3 regions of the Vibrio coralinecrosis genome follow, and region 1 is predicted to be linked to each of the others. Evidence: riboswitches for the same ligand, from Rfam matches in the RefSeq annotation. Region 1 holds a riboswitch; each other region holds the start of a gene.
The links. Region 1 has a riboswitch for thiamine pyrophosphate ahead of thiC (phosphomethylpyrimidine synthase ThiC). Riboswitches for the same ligand answer to the same signal wherever they lie in the genome.
Positions count from the first base shown of each region.

Region 1 (4,214 bases):
GGATTGATCATTGTTGAAGAGAGCCAGCCTGTTATCTTTGATGAAGAGCATGAATTGATGCTTAAGCACTGGCACCTAGACAAGCAAGGCCAGTGGAAAGACTTAATGATCCCGCGTATGAGTGCACGAATGGGCACTCCAGGGGAGTGGAGTAGTGTGAACGGTATACATGAGCCGATTTACCAACTGAAGGCCAGAGCGACCACACGGTTGCGAATAGCAAATGTCGACAATACTATTACTTACCCGATTGCAGTGGAAGGTGCTGACGCATGGGTCATCGCTATCGATGGTAATCCGGTAAAAACGCCCTATAAGCTATCTCAGCATAAAATTGGCCCAGGAATGAGGGTTGATATAGGTCTTATTGCTCCTCAAGCTGGTGAGCGTGTCTATGTTCGTCAAATGAAGGGACGTTTCCCATTCCATCTGTGTGAATTCGACGTTGTTAAATCTTCTTTGCCTGAGTCTCAACCATTGCCCAAGTTACCATTGAATCCAGTGCCTCAGCTTGATTTGGCTAATGCTGAGGAAATTGACTTTGTTTTTGAGTGGGAGGGCGCGGTTACCCCAACGAGTAAAGATGGTAAAGCTATGCCCAAATTCTGGTTAACCAATAAACGGTCATGGGAAGGTATGAGCAAAAATAATATTCCAGCACCTTTGGCAACACTTGAATTGGGGAAGACTTATATTTTTGACTTAAAGAACGTCACCCAGTATCACCACCCGATCCATATCCATGGTCATACATTCACAGTTCTAGAAATGGACGGTAAAAAGATTGCAGAACCGTTCCATACCGATACCGTACTGCTAGGTAAAAACGGTAGAGCCAAAGCGGCGTTTGTTGCAGATAATCCAGGGCGCTGGATGTATCACTGCCATGTGATTGAACACATGAAAACCGGATTAATGGGTTACATTGAAGTAAAGTGACTCCTGTAACTTTTTAAATCTCAGAATTAATTTGAGATAATGTGTTGCGATTTTGATTCGAAAATAGCCTTATTCCAGATACAATACGGCAGAATTTGACAGGAGGAACCATGGGACAACTTTCGATTCTCGGTTTTATCGCTTTGGGTGGCGCCTTTGGTGCGTGTTCTCGGTATTTAATTTCCGAACTGTGTGTTGTTTTACTTGGGCGTGGTTTTCCCTATGGTACGTTGACGGTCAACGTAGTGGGCTCATTTATTATGGGCTTGCTGATCGCGGCATTTGAAAATGAAATGTTGGCCACCGAACCTTGGCGACAAATCGTTGGCTTAGGCTTTCTTGGGGCTCTGACGACCTTTTCGACTTTTTCCATGGATAATGTATTACTCATGCAGCAAGGTGCATTTTTTAAGATGGGTCTCAACGTACTATTAAACGTTATACTTAGTATCTCAGCGGCTGGTATTGGCTTTCAAATACTGATTAAGAGCTAATTTTGGGGTAAAGTTTCGCTAATATTCTTCTACACGGCTTGGTTTCACCAGGCCGTTTTTATATACTGATTTTACTTGTCGGAGTGCCATAAGGCTGAGACCGTTAATTCGGGATCCGTTGAACCTGATCAGATTAGTATCTGCGAAGGGAACAGGAGAAGAGATCACTGTATTTTCGCACCTGTGATCTATCTACATTCAAGTAATACATTTCTTTATTACTTTGATACCTCTTGTCGCATCTATCCGCCAAGCATTTTTATCCAAAATCTTTTTATCTAGAATAACAAAGCAAGGAAAAATGCTATGTCGAGTCGCAAGCAAGCGAGACTGGAAGCAAAACAGTTTATTGATTCTCTCTCGGTACAACCGTACCCCAATTCACGCAAGGTATACGTACAAGGTTCACGCCCAGATATTCGTGTGCCTATGCGCGAAATCACTCTAGCTGATAGCCTTATTGGTGGCACAAAAGAAGAGCCGATTTTCGAGCCTAATGAACCTATCAGGGTTTATGACACTTCAGGAGTCTATACCGATCCTACTCATACCATAGACCTGTACAGTGGTTTACCTAAGCTGAGAGAGAAGTGGATAGAAGAGCGCAATGATACAGAAGTGCTCGATGATGTGAGTTCAATGTACACCAAGCAACGGCTGGAAGATGAAACGCTCGATGAGCTTCGTTATGGCAACCTGCCACGCATCCGTCGTGCTAAAGGTGGCCAATGTGTTACTCAGCTGCATTATGCACGTAAAGGCATTATTACACCTGAAATGGAGTATATTGCGTTACGTGAAAATATGGGGCGCGCAAAGTATCGAGATCAGGTTCTTAATCAGCAGCACTCAGGCCAAAGCTTTGGGGCTAATCTTCCAGACGAAATCAGCGCTGAATTTGTACGCAGAGAGGTCGCTGAAGGTCGCGCTATTATCCCTTCAAACATCAATCACCCAGAATCTGAGCCTATGATCATTGGCCGTAACTTTCTTGTGAAGGTAAACGCCAACATTGGTAACTCCTCTGTGACCTCATCAATTGAAGAAGAAGTTGAAAAGTTGGTTTGGTCGACACGTTGGGGGGGCGATACAGTGATGGACCTGTCTACTGGTCGTAATATTCACGAGACTCGCGAATGGATTTTGCGTAATAGCCCAGTCCCAATCGGCACTGTACCAATGTACCAAGCATTAGAGAAAGTGAACGGCATTGCCGAAAATCTCAATTGGGAGGTAATGCGTGACACTTTAATTGAACAAGCCGAGCAGGGCGTTGATTACTTTACTATCCACGCAGGTTTACTCCTTCGCTATGTCCCTATGACAGCCAAGCGCGTGACAGGCATTGTCTCACGCGGTGGCTCTATCATTGCTAAATGGTGTTTGGCTCATCATCAAGAAAGTTTCCTCTATACCAATTTCCGCGAGATCTGTGAAATCTGTGCTAAGTATGACGTGGCACTATCGCTTGGTGATGGTTTGCGTCCTGGATCAATTGCAGATGCCAATGATGAAGCCCAGTTTGCAGAATTACGCACGCTTGGAGAACTTACAAAGATCGCATGGGAGTATGATGTTCAGGTGATCATTGAAGGCCCAGGGCATGTGCCAATGCATATGATTAAAGAGAACATGGAAGAGCAGCTAGAGCATTGCCATGAGGCGCCTTTCTATACGCTCGGCCCTCTCACGACAGACATTGCTCCCGGCTACGACCATATTACGTCGGGTATAGGTGCTGCAATGATTGGTTGGTATGGCTGTGCAATGCTGTGTTATGTGACTCCAAAAGAACATCTAGGCTTGCCTAACAAAGAAGATGTAAAGACAGGACTGATCACTTATAAACTTGCCGCTCACGCTGCCGATTTAGCGAAAGGGCATCCAGGTGCTCAGATTCGTGATAATGCCTTATCTAAGGCTCGATTTGAATTTCGTTGGGAAGATCAGTTCAACCTTGCGCTTGACCCTGATACTGCCCGTGCATTCCATGATGAAACCTTGCCCCAGGAGTCAGGTAAAGTTGCCCATTTCTGCTCTATGTGTGGCCCGAAATTCTGCTCAATGAAGATCTCTCAGGAAGTTCGAGAATACGCAAAAGATATTGATCAAGTCGCGGCGGACCAAGCCATCTCAATCAAATTGCTTGATGACCCATTGGAAGGCATGCGTCAAAAGTCTAAAGAGTTTAGAGAGACTGGCTCTGAGCTTTATCACCCTGCAGTAACTTCGGTCACGGAGGGATAACGGTGAAGATCCTTATTCCAGCTATGATGGATACACTCCATCATGAGGTGGGGTTGTGCCTGCGGCTGGCCAAGAAGCAAGGGTTTGAAATAGATAAGTTTGAGTTGGGCATTAGCCCTGCTCAAACTATTCAGGTCACTCAGGGCGAAAGCACGATTGCTCTTGGGGCTGATTTAATCAGTTCTTCTCCGGTTGGTAATTTAGATTACTACCTCATTTACTACTCACAACTGTCTCTTACAGAGTATGTGCCTTCCAAGTTTCCAGTGCACGTTTATCTCAATATTACAGAGAAAGAACAATCAATAGATATTTGGGCTAATTTGCATGGCCATGGTAGCAATGCGCTGGCAAGCTCGGATCATATTCCCTATACCGAAGAAATACGTCACTTATCTTGGGTTATTGTTCTACTTTCATTGCAATTCACGATTGAAGATGCATTGACCCTTTCTCGGGCAATGATAAATGTTTCACGTGAAACATGGGCCGAATGTATCGAAGATTTTCCTATTCCGCTTATTGAGGATATTA
Region 1 covers NZ_CP024627.1:3,263,127-3,267,340, reverse strand. Annotated here, with positions in the region: gene CTT30_RS15410 (multicopper oxidase family protein) at 1-939, shown strand, start outside; gene crcB (fluoride efflux transporter CrcB) at 1,050-1,433, shown strand; TPP riboswitch at 1,503-1,601, shown strand; gene thiC (phosphomethylpyrimidine synthase ThiC) at 1,740-3,680, shown strand; gene CTT30_RS15395 (thiamine phosphate synthase) at 3,683-4,214, shown strand, end outside.

Region 2 (4,214 bases), 400 kb from region 1:
AAGTCGGATAGAAGAAAGTAGGGATGATAGATCACCGCTAGCGTGGGGGAAGTCCGCTTGTTTCTCAACAATGAACTCGCCAAGGGTGCGCATTCCAGACATGATTTTTCCTTTAAGTCGCTTCAATATAGGGGGATTGGCGTTGATGACCTCTGACGGATCTTAGATTTCGCCTACGCTCTAGTCTAAGAGTTAGATCTTTTTATTGGTAATGAACTAACTGACTGAGATCTCGTTTTATTTGTCGACCTAATTAAGGTTTTCATCGTTCTATTTGATGCAATCCTATAACGAGAACGAGCATAACACGTAATCATTTGCGCTCGTGTGACGTAAAAACAGTGAGCAAAGTAGTTCGCTTTTCTGCGTATAATCGCCATAATGTCAGCTCAGTTTTCGCCTTGGAGAAGGTTGTTTATGCATATTCATATCTTGGGAATTTGTGGCACATTTATGGGAGGTGCTGCAATTTTAGCTCGTCAATTAGGTCACAAAGTGACGGGCAGTGACGCCAACGTTTATCCACCAATGAGTACATTGTTGGAATCTCAAGGTATTGAAATCATTGAAGGCTTTGCCCCTTCTCAGCTTGACCCAGCACCTGATCTGGTTGTGATCGGAAATGCGATGAGTCGAGGTAACCCCTGTGTCGAACAGGTACTCAACAGTAACCTGAGATATACCTCAGGCCCACAGTGGCTGCAGGAGTTTCTTCTCCATGACCGCTGGGTGCTGGCGGTCTCAGGAACCCATGGTAAAACCACAACTTCCAGCATGCTGGCGTGGATTTTGGAAGACTGTGGCTATCAACCTGGCTTCCTTGTTGGTGGGGTGCTGGGCAACTTTGGGGTTTCAGCACGTTTGGGCGAAAGTATGTTTTTTGTCGTTGAAGCCGACGAATACGACAGCGCTTTTTTCGATAAGCGTTCTAAGTTCGTGCATTACCATCCTCGCACGTTAGTCATGAACAATTTGGAGTTTGATCATGCGGATATCTTCGATGATCTGGAAGCGATCAAGCGCCAATTCCATCACTTAGTCAGAACCGTGCCGGGGAATGGTCGAATCCTTGCCCCGCAAGGCGATTCAGCAATTGCCGATGTATTACAGCGTGGCTGCTGGAGCGAAACGGAGTTCAGCGGCGAACAAGGTGACTGGCGAGCGGAGAAACAAGTCGCCGATGGTTCAATATTCACAGTTTTCTTCCAAGGGGAAGCCGTCGGTACTGTGAAGTGGGATCTGGTGGGCGATCATAACGTCGATAACGCCTTGATGGCCATCGCCGCGGCTCGTCACGTGGGTGTTACTCCGGATTTAGCTTGCCAGTCGCTGGCGAAATTCATCAATACCAAACGTCGACTTGAGCTAAAAGGTGAGGTGAATCAGGTTACGGTTTACGATGACTTCGCTCATCACCCTACGGCGATTGAACTTACTGTGGGTGGATTGCGTAATAAGGTTGGCAAACAACGTATCCTAGCAGTACTTGAACCTCGCAGTGCGACGATGAAACGTGGCGTGCACAAAGAAACATTGGCTGCGTCCCTTGCTCAGGCTGACGTCGTCTTCCTTTATCAACCAGATAATATTGAATGGTCTGTCGAGGACATTGCCCAGCAATGTCAGCAGTCGGCTTATGCGTCAGACAGTGTTGATGCGTTAGTGCAGATGATGGCAGAACAGGCTCAACCGGGCGATCAAATTCTGGTGATGAGCAATGGTGGGTTTGAAGGTATCCACGATAAAATTCTGGCGAAACTTGCCGAATAGATGAATGTAACGGTATGAACCAAGAGAAACACAAAGCGATTACACTCGCTTTTACAGGGGCTTCCGGTGCGCCCTATGGACTAAGACTACTTGAATGCCTGTTAGCTGCGGGCTATCAAGTTCACCTACTGATTTCTTCAGCGGCTCGGGTTGTGTTAGCGACCGAGCATAATTTGAAGCTACCTGCCAACCCTGATTTGGCTCAACAGGCGCTAGTGACACACTTAAACTGTGATGCCGAAAAACTCATCGTCTATGGTAAAGACGACTGGTTCTCTCCAGTGGCTTCTGGGTCCGCAGCACCGAAACAGATGGTCGTGTGCCCTTGCTCTGCAGGCAGTGTCGCTGCCATCGCACATGGTATGTCTGATAATCTTATTGAGCGTGCGGCCGATGTGGTGATCAAAGAACGCGGCCAGTTGCTGTTGGTCGTGCGTGAAACACCGTTCTCTACGTTGCATCTAGAGAATATGCATAAGTTGTCGCAGATGGGCGTCACCATTATGCCTGCGGCACCAGGCTTCTACCATCAACCTAAGTCTATTGATGATCTGGTCGACTTTATGGTGGCGAGAATTCTCGATCATCTTAATGTTGAACAGGGGCTTGTCCCGCGTTGGGGATATGACCAGCGTGTATAACTCTGGCTAATTGACAACATTACGATTACAATCAGCCGATACTCATCGGGGAGCTATTCATCGCACAGATGAAGCTGAGATTGGGCAAAGCCCAGGACCCGTGTACCTGAACCAGATAATGCTGGCGTAGGAATTGAGTCTGAACATTTGCCCTGCCAATGTTTCCTCAAACCTGTGCCGCTCAACCAAGGAGAGAGCGAGCAGTGAAAACCACTTTAAGTACCATCGCCGTTGCCACACTGACATCTTTTTCTGCATTGGCAGCAGATCACACCCTTACCGTTTATACCTACGATTCTTTTGCCGCGGATTGGGGCCCAGGCCCGAAAGTGGAAAAAGCGTTTGAAGCTCAATGTGGCTGTGATGTGAACTTTGTTGCTCTTGATGATGGCGTTTCTATTCTTAATCGCCTGCGTCTTGAAGGAGACAACAGCAAAGCGGATATCGTGTTAGGTTTGGACAATAACCTGATGGCAGAAGCGCAGAAAACGGGACTGCTAGCCGAGCACAAAGTGGATACCAAATCGGTCAATCTGCCTAACGGCTGGGAAGACAGCACTTTTGTGCCTTATGACTTCGGTTACTTTGCGTTTGTCTACAACAAAGAAAAGCTTACCAATCCACCAAAGAGCCTTAAAGAGCTGGTGGAATCTCGCGATGATCTGAAAGTGATTTATCAGGATCCCCGTACGTCAACGCCGGGCCAAGGCCTGATGCTGTGGATGAAATCTGTCTATGGCGATGACGTTACCCCGGCATGGCAACAACTGGCTAAGAAAACCGTCACTGTGACAAAAGGTTGGTCTGAGGCTTACTCTATGTTCCTTGAAGGTGAGTCAGACATGGTGTTGTCTTACACTACCTCACCGGCGTATCACCTGATCGCAGAAAGCGACAGCAAATACGCCGCCGCTGATTTTGCCGAAGGCCATTACACTCAGGTTGAGGTGGCGGCTAAAGTAAAAGCATCGAAAAACGAAAAATTAGCCGATGAATTTATGACGTTTATCCTTAGCGACGACTTCCAGTCTTTGATGCCAACAGGCAACTGGATGTACCCAGTAACTAAAGTCGCACTGCCTGAAGGCTTTGAGACACTGACGGTACCTGAAAAAGCCTTGAGCTTTAGCGCAGAAGAAGTAGCGCAAAATCGAAAATCTTGGATACGTGAGTGGCAAAGCGCCTTAACCTTCTAAGGAGACGCTTTGCGTAGTATTCCAAAATTGGGACTCTGGGTCGCGATTGCTATCGCGGCCTTTGTTGTTTCTGCTCTCGGTGCTTTATTAGTTGCCGCCCCATCTCTGAATATCGCTCAGGTTTGGTCAGACCCTTATTATCGGCATGTCACCAAGTTCAGCTTTTACCAGTCGTTCCTGTCGACTCTGCTCAGTGTTGGCTTAGCCATCCCAGTCGCGCACGCACTATCTCGGCGTACCTTTCCTGGTAAATCTTTGCTGCTTAAGCTGTTTGCTACCACATTAGTACTGCCTGTGCTGGTTGGGGTGTTTGGCTTACTGGCGATTTATGGTAATAGCGGTCTGTTGTCATCAGCTTTAGCATGGTTTGATTCTAAACTGCCATTTTCGATTTACGGTCTGAACGGTATTTTACTGGCGCATGTGTTTTTTAACCTGCCCTATGCAACGCGCTTGCTATTGCAATCATTGGAGTCTATTCCCGCTGAACAGCATAAACTGTGTACTCATCTAGGTATGGGCCATTGGTATAAATTTAAGTGGGTCGAATGGCCTCGCTTGCGTCAGCAGTTGCCGCACGTGTGTGGCTTGGTGTTTATGCTGTGTT
Region 2 covers NZ_CP024627.1:361,326-365,539, forward strand. Annotated here, with positions in the region: gene fbp (class 1 fructose-bisphosphatase) at 1-102, opposite strand, end outside; gene mpl (UDP-N-acetylmuramate:L-alanyl-gamma-D-glutamyl-meso-diaminopimelate ligase) at 418-1,770, shown strand; gene CTT30_RS01690 (flavin prenyltransferase UbiX) at 1,785-2,411, shown strand; TPP riboswitch at 2,448-2,561, shown strand; gene thiB (thiamine ABC transporter substrate binding subunit) at 2,615-3,607, shown strand; gene thiP (thiamine/thiamine pyrophosphate ABC transporter permease ThiP) at 3,617-4,214, shown strand, end outside.
Region 2: it holds a riboswitch for thiamine pyrophosphate, as region 1 does, so the genes downstream of both, thiB (thiamine ABC transporter substrate binding subunit) here and thiC (phosphomethylpyrimidine synthase ThiC) in region 1, are expected to answer to the same signal.

Region 3 (4,214 bases), on a different replicon from region 1:
TAGGTTTGGGTGTTTACATTGTAAATTAAGTAAGTGTGGATAGAGGTGTAGCGCAAGAGCTCCTGAACAGGAAAGGGAAACGTTGCCTGAATACGGGTCTTCTATATTGAGTGAATGGAGAAGTTCAGCCTGTTGATGTTCGATTTTTAGGGCATAGCGGTAGACAGATTGCCCGGCTTCTGTAATTTCAAATGTTTTGTTATGTCTGGCGATGAGAGCATGACCGCATGCTTGCTCTAGCTTTTTTATGTGCTGGCTGACGCCAGGTTGAGTCATAAATAGCTTTTCTGCAGTTTTTGTAAAGTGGCCGGTATCGATTAACGTTTGAAAGGTTTTCAGCCACAATGGATTTAGCATAGTCATCTTTTAATAACAAAAAATTATTTTTGATAGTCTATGTGATAACGTGATGTTTGGATAGTCTGAGCAAAATGGCGAGGCTTGTGACCTCGCCATTTGACATTAGGCTGCATTGAGCTGAGTCGCGAGATCTCGGCCGTTGCCGCGGAATTTATCGACAGTTGGCGCGAAGGCTGCAGAAATATGCAGCAAGCGAGAGTCAGGGTGCTCAGCCAGATAGCGTGCTTTTGCATTATCGCTGTCTAGTTTATCCCAATCGCGGTGGATCGAGCGAGCAAAGTGCAGGGTGGTGGCCATTTTAGGTGACAGTTCTGCATCTCTAGGATCATGATAATTCGCGATGGCATCCACCATGGGTTCTGGGAACTTCCAAGTCTTTGCCAACTTAGCGCCCAGTGTTGGCGCAGTAATATCCAGTACTTCTTCCTGGACTGCAATCGCATCTTCTCCTGCCTCTGCACGTTCATGGATCTTGACTGCAGCATCAGGCACTAAAGTATGAATCATCAGTTCTCCAATGTTATGGAGAATACCTGTGGTAAATACTTCGTTGGAATCCATGCCCGTTTCGTCGGCAATCTTGCTGGCAATGACCGAAACTTCGAAGGTGTCCTCCCAGTATTGGTCCATATCCAGTGTTTTGAGCTTAGGAAACGCACCAGAAAGTACGGAAGCCACTACCAGAGTTCTTACTGGACCAGTACCAACACGAAGCAAAGCTTCGTTAACGGAAGAGACCGTTTTATTGCCACCGAAATGGGCAGAGTTCGCCATGCGAAGTAATCGAGCACTCAATACCTGATCGGTAGCGATCTTTCTCGAGAGCTCGCCAAAATCAACCTCGTCCTGATTCACCATATCAAGCAGTTCTTGCAGTACTTTCTGGATCCTTGGTAACTCGTTAAGACGAGAAATTAAAGCCTCTTGACTCATTGGCACTCTCCTTTTTTACTTATGAGTTTTCTTACTATAGAACAGTAAATTAGTTTCATACAAAGTTGGAAACGAAGAAGTGTTTAACTTATTTTGATAATAAAAGTTTATTAAAATGAGAATTATTGATAATTTTTAATTGATTTAAGTGTGACCTAATATGGATTCAACGAAACGGGAGAGTTCCCAATGCATGAGTAAAGAAGAGGTCTACATGTCTACTCCATATCCACGTAATTTTTCTCATATCGGTATTTCAGTACCTGACTTAGAAGCAGCAGTTAAATTTTATACAGAAGTGCTTGGTTGGTACCTGATCATGGAACCTACCGAAATCGTTGAAGACGATTCTGCTATCGGTGAAATGTGTACTGACGTATTTGGTGCCGGTTGGGAGCGTTTCCGTATTGCTCACCTTTCAACGGGTGATCGTATCGGGGTTGAGCTGTTTGAGTTTAGGAATCAGGAAAACCCACAAGACAATTTCGAATATTGGAAAACAGGTATTTTCCACTTCTGTGTTCAGGATCCAAACGTGGAAGAGCTGGCAGAGAAGATTGTTGCAGCAGGTGGTAAGAAGCGTATGAAAGCGCCACGCTATTACTACCCAGGTGAGAAGCCATACCGCATGATTTACATGGAAGACCCATTCGGTAACATCCTTGAAATCTACTCTCATAGCTACGAGCTGCATTACTCAGCGGGTGCTTATAAGTAAGCCATTCAACTCTTTAGGTGTATGAGTGGTTAAATGACGATTCACACTTATTGTAAATTTAAAAGTGCATTCGCTTTTTAATTACTGTTATTATCAGCGGGAAATAGTCGGGGAGCCTTAGGGCTGAGATCGCATTGCGAGACCCGTAGAACCTGATTCAGTTAGCACTGACGTAGGGAACTATTAGCGCCGAAGTTTGAATACGCAGGCTTTGGTGTACTCGCTTTCTATGTTCGATCTTGTACTGATCACTTCATATTTGGCAGAGAGTTCCTGTACGTCTTGTAATAGGAGCCATCATGCCACATTCACAAGACACCCCACCGATTGTATTAACCATTGCAGGCTCAGACAGCGGCGGCGGCGCTGGTATTCAGGCCGACATTAAAGCGATGTCGGCAACGGGCAGTTACGCCTGCTCAGTGATCACTGCTATCACCTCACAAAATACGCTTGGCGTAACTGCGATTCACCCAATTCCTCTTGAGCATATTGAAAGTCAGCTTGACGCTGTGTTTACGGATCTCAATGTGGTTGCCGTTAAAGTCGGGATGTTGGCTGACGCGCGGATCATTAAGGTCGTTGCGGACAAAATCAGACAGTACAAGCCTGCTCATCTGGTGGTTGACCCTGTGATGGTCGCAACCAGCGGTGATCTTCTGCTGGAGCAGTCGGCGATTAGCACATTAAAAGAGCAGTTGATCCCGATGGCGGATCTGATCACCCCTAATCTCCCTGAAGGAGCGGCTTTGATCGATAGTGCGGTGCCGGAAAATGAAGATCAGATGGGCAATATGATCGAAGGATTACGTGCTTTGGGGGCCAAAGCGGTATTGCTGAAAGGAGGGCATCTAGAAAAAGATGACAACAGCAATGATTTGCTGATCTTAGCGCAAACGAGTGAGCTTCTGAGTGCCAAACGGCTTCCAACGCGAAACACTCATGGAACAGGCTGTACTCTATCGTCGGCGATTGCGTCTTATCTTGCGCAGGGCAATAGGCTGCACAAAGCCGTGTATTTGGGTAAGCAATATATCTCACAGGCCATTGCTCATGCTGATGAACTCAACGTTGGCAAGGGACATGGACCAGTCCATCACTTTTTCTGCGGGCATGTCAATGTTCGTTAACGGCAGAGTCGATGTTTAGTGAGGGGATTCGAAACAATGAACTATCAGGATCTTATTGAAGCTTGTCAGCCGGACTGGCAGGCATACACGCAGCACGATTTTGTTCAGCAACTGGCGCACGGCACTCTTGATCAACACTGTTTTCTTCATTACTTGAAGCAGGATTTCTTATTCCTTAAACAGTATGTACGTGCTCATGCTTTAGCCATCTATAAAGCTCGTACATTGGAAGAAATGCGCTTTGCATTACCGAGTGTTCAAGTCTTGTTAGAAACTGAAATAGATCATCATGTGACGTATTGTGGTCAGTGGGGGCTGACAGAATCAGATCTGAAACACGAACCAGAAGATGTGGCGACTATCGCCTATACGCGTTATGTGCTTGATACGGGCATGATGGGGGATTTGGTTGCACTGTATGCCGCGCTCGCGCCATGTTCAATAGGCTATGCAGTGATTGGAAGTGCTTTGTTAGACAATAAGGAGACCGTTTTGGAAGGAAATCCTTATGCGAGTTGGATTGAGTTGTATGGTGGTGAGTCGTTTCAAAATGGAGTCGCGCAGAGCGCTTTGCATTTTAATCAGCTCTTAAAAGATATCAATCCGCATAGCCAACGAGGTCAGAGCCTGATTCAGGTGTTCAGAACGGCGACCAGAATGGAGGTGGCGTTTTGGCAACAAGGTCTAGATACCATCTAGCGTAAATAAAGGCTCGGATGATTGGGTCACGAACTAATAAACTGAATTTTTACTCTAAAAAATAATTAGGTCACTACTCTCTTAGTTGCTATTTTTAACTGAATGAATATTAAAGGCATTATTGCTATTAACAATAAGTTGGAGAGGATCTATGAAGGACAATATTGTTGCTAATTTTTCGCAGGTGGATGTTATGAAGGCGAAGAAAGGGACATCTGCAGCAGCAACTCATGGTGCTTGTCATAACTTCAGTATCGAGTGGCTGAGTTTTATGTTCGAGAAAAAAGGCAATGCGGATCAGCGTATGAAGCGGTTATCTGTGCGTGATGGGGCTGGTAACCCAGTATTACAAAAAACGTTTGCCAGTCGTTGGT
Region 3 covers NZ_CP024628.1:37,138-41,351, forward strand. Annotated here, with positions in the region: gene CTT30_RS15775 (LysR family transcriptional regulator) at 1-357, opposite strand, end outside; gene CTT30_RS15780 (HDOD domain-containing protein) at 463-1,293, opposite strand; gene CTT30_RS15785 (lactoylglutathione lyase family protein) at 1,508-2,011, shown strand; TPP riboswitch at 2,110-2,207, shown strand; gene thiD (bifunctional hydroxymethylpyrimidine kinase/phosphomethylpyrimidine kinase) at 2,311-3,141, shown strand; gene tenA (thiaminase II) at 3,178-3,840, shown strand; gene CTT30_RS15800 (YopT-type cysteine protease domain-containing protein) at 3,992-4,214, shown strand, end outside.
Region 3: it holds a riboswitch for thiamine pyrophosphate, as region 1 does, so the genes downstream of both, thiD (bifunctional hydroxymethylpyrimidine kinase/phosphomethylpyrimidine kinase) here and thiC (phosphomethylpyrimidine synthase ThiC) in region 1, are expected to answer to the same signal.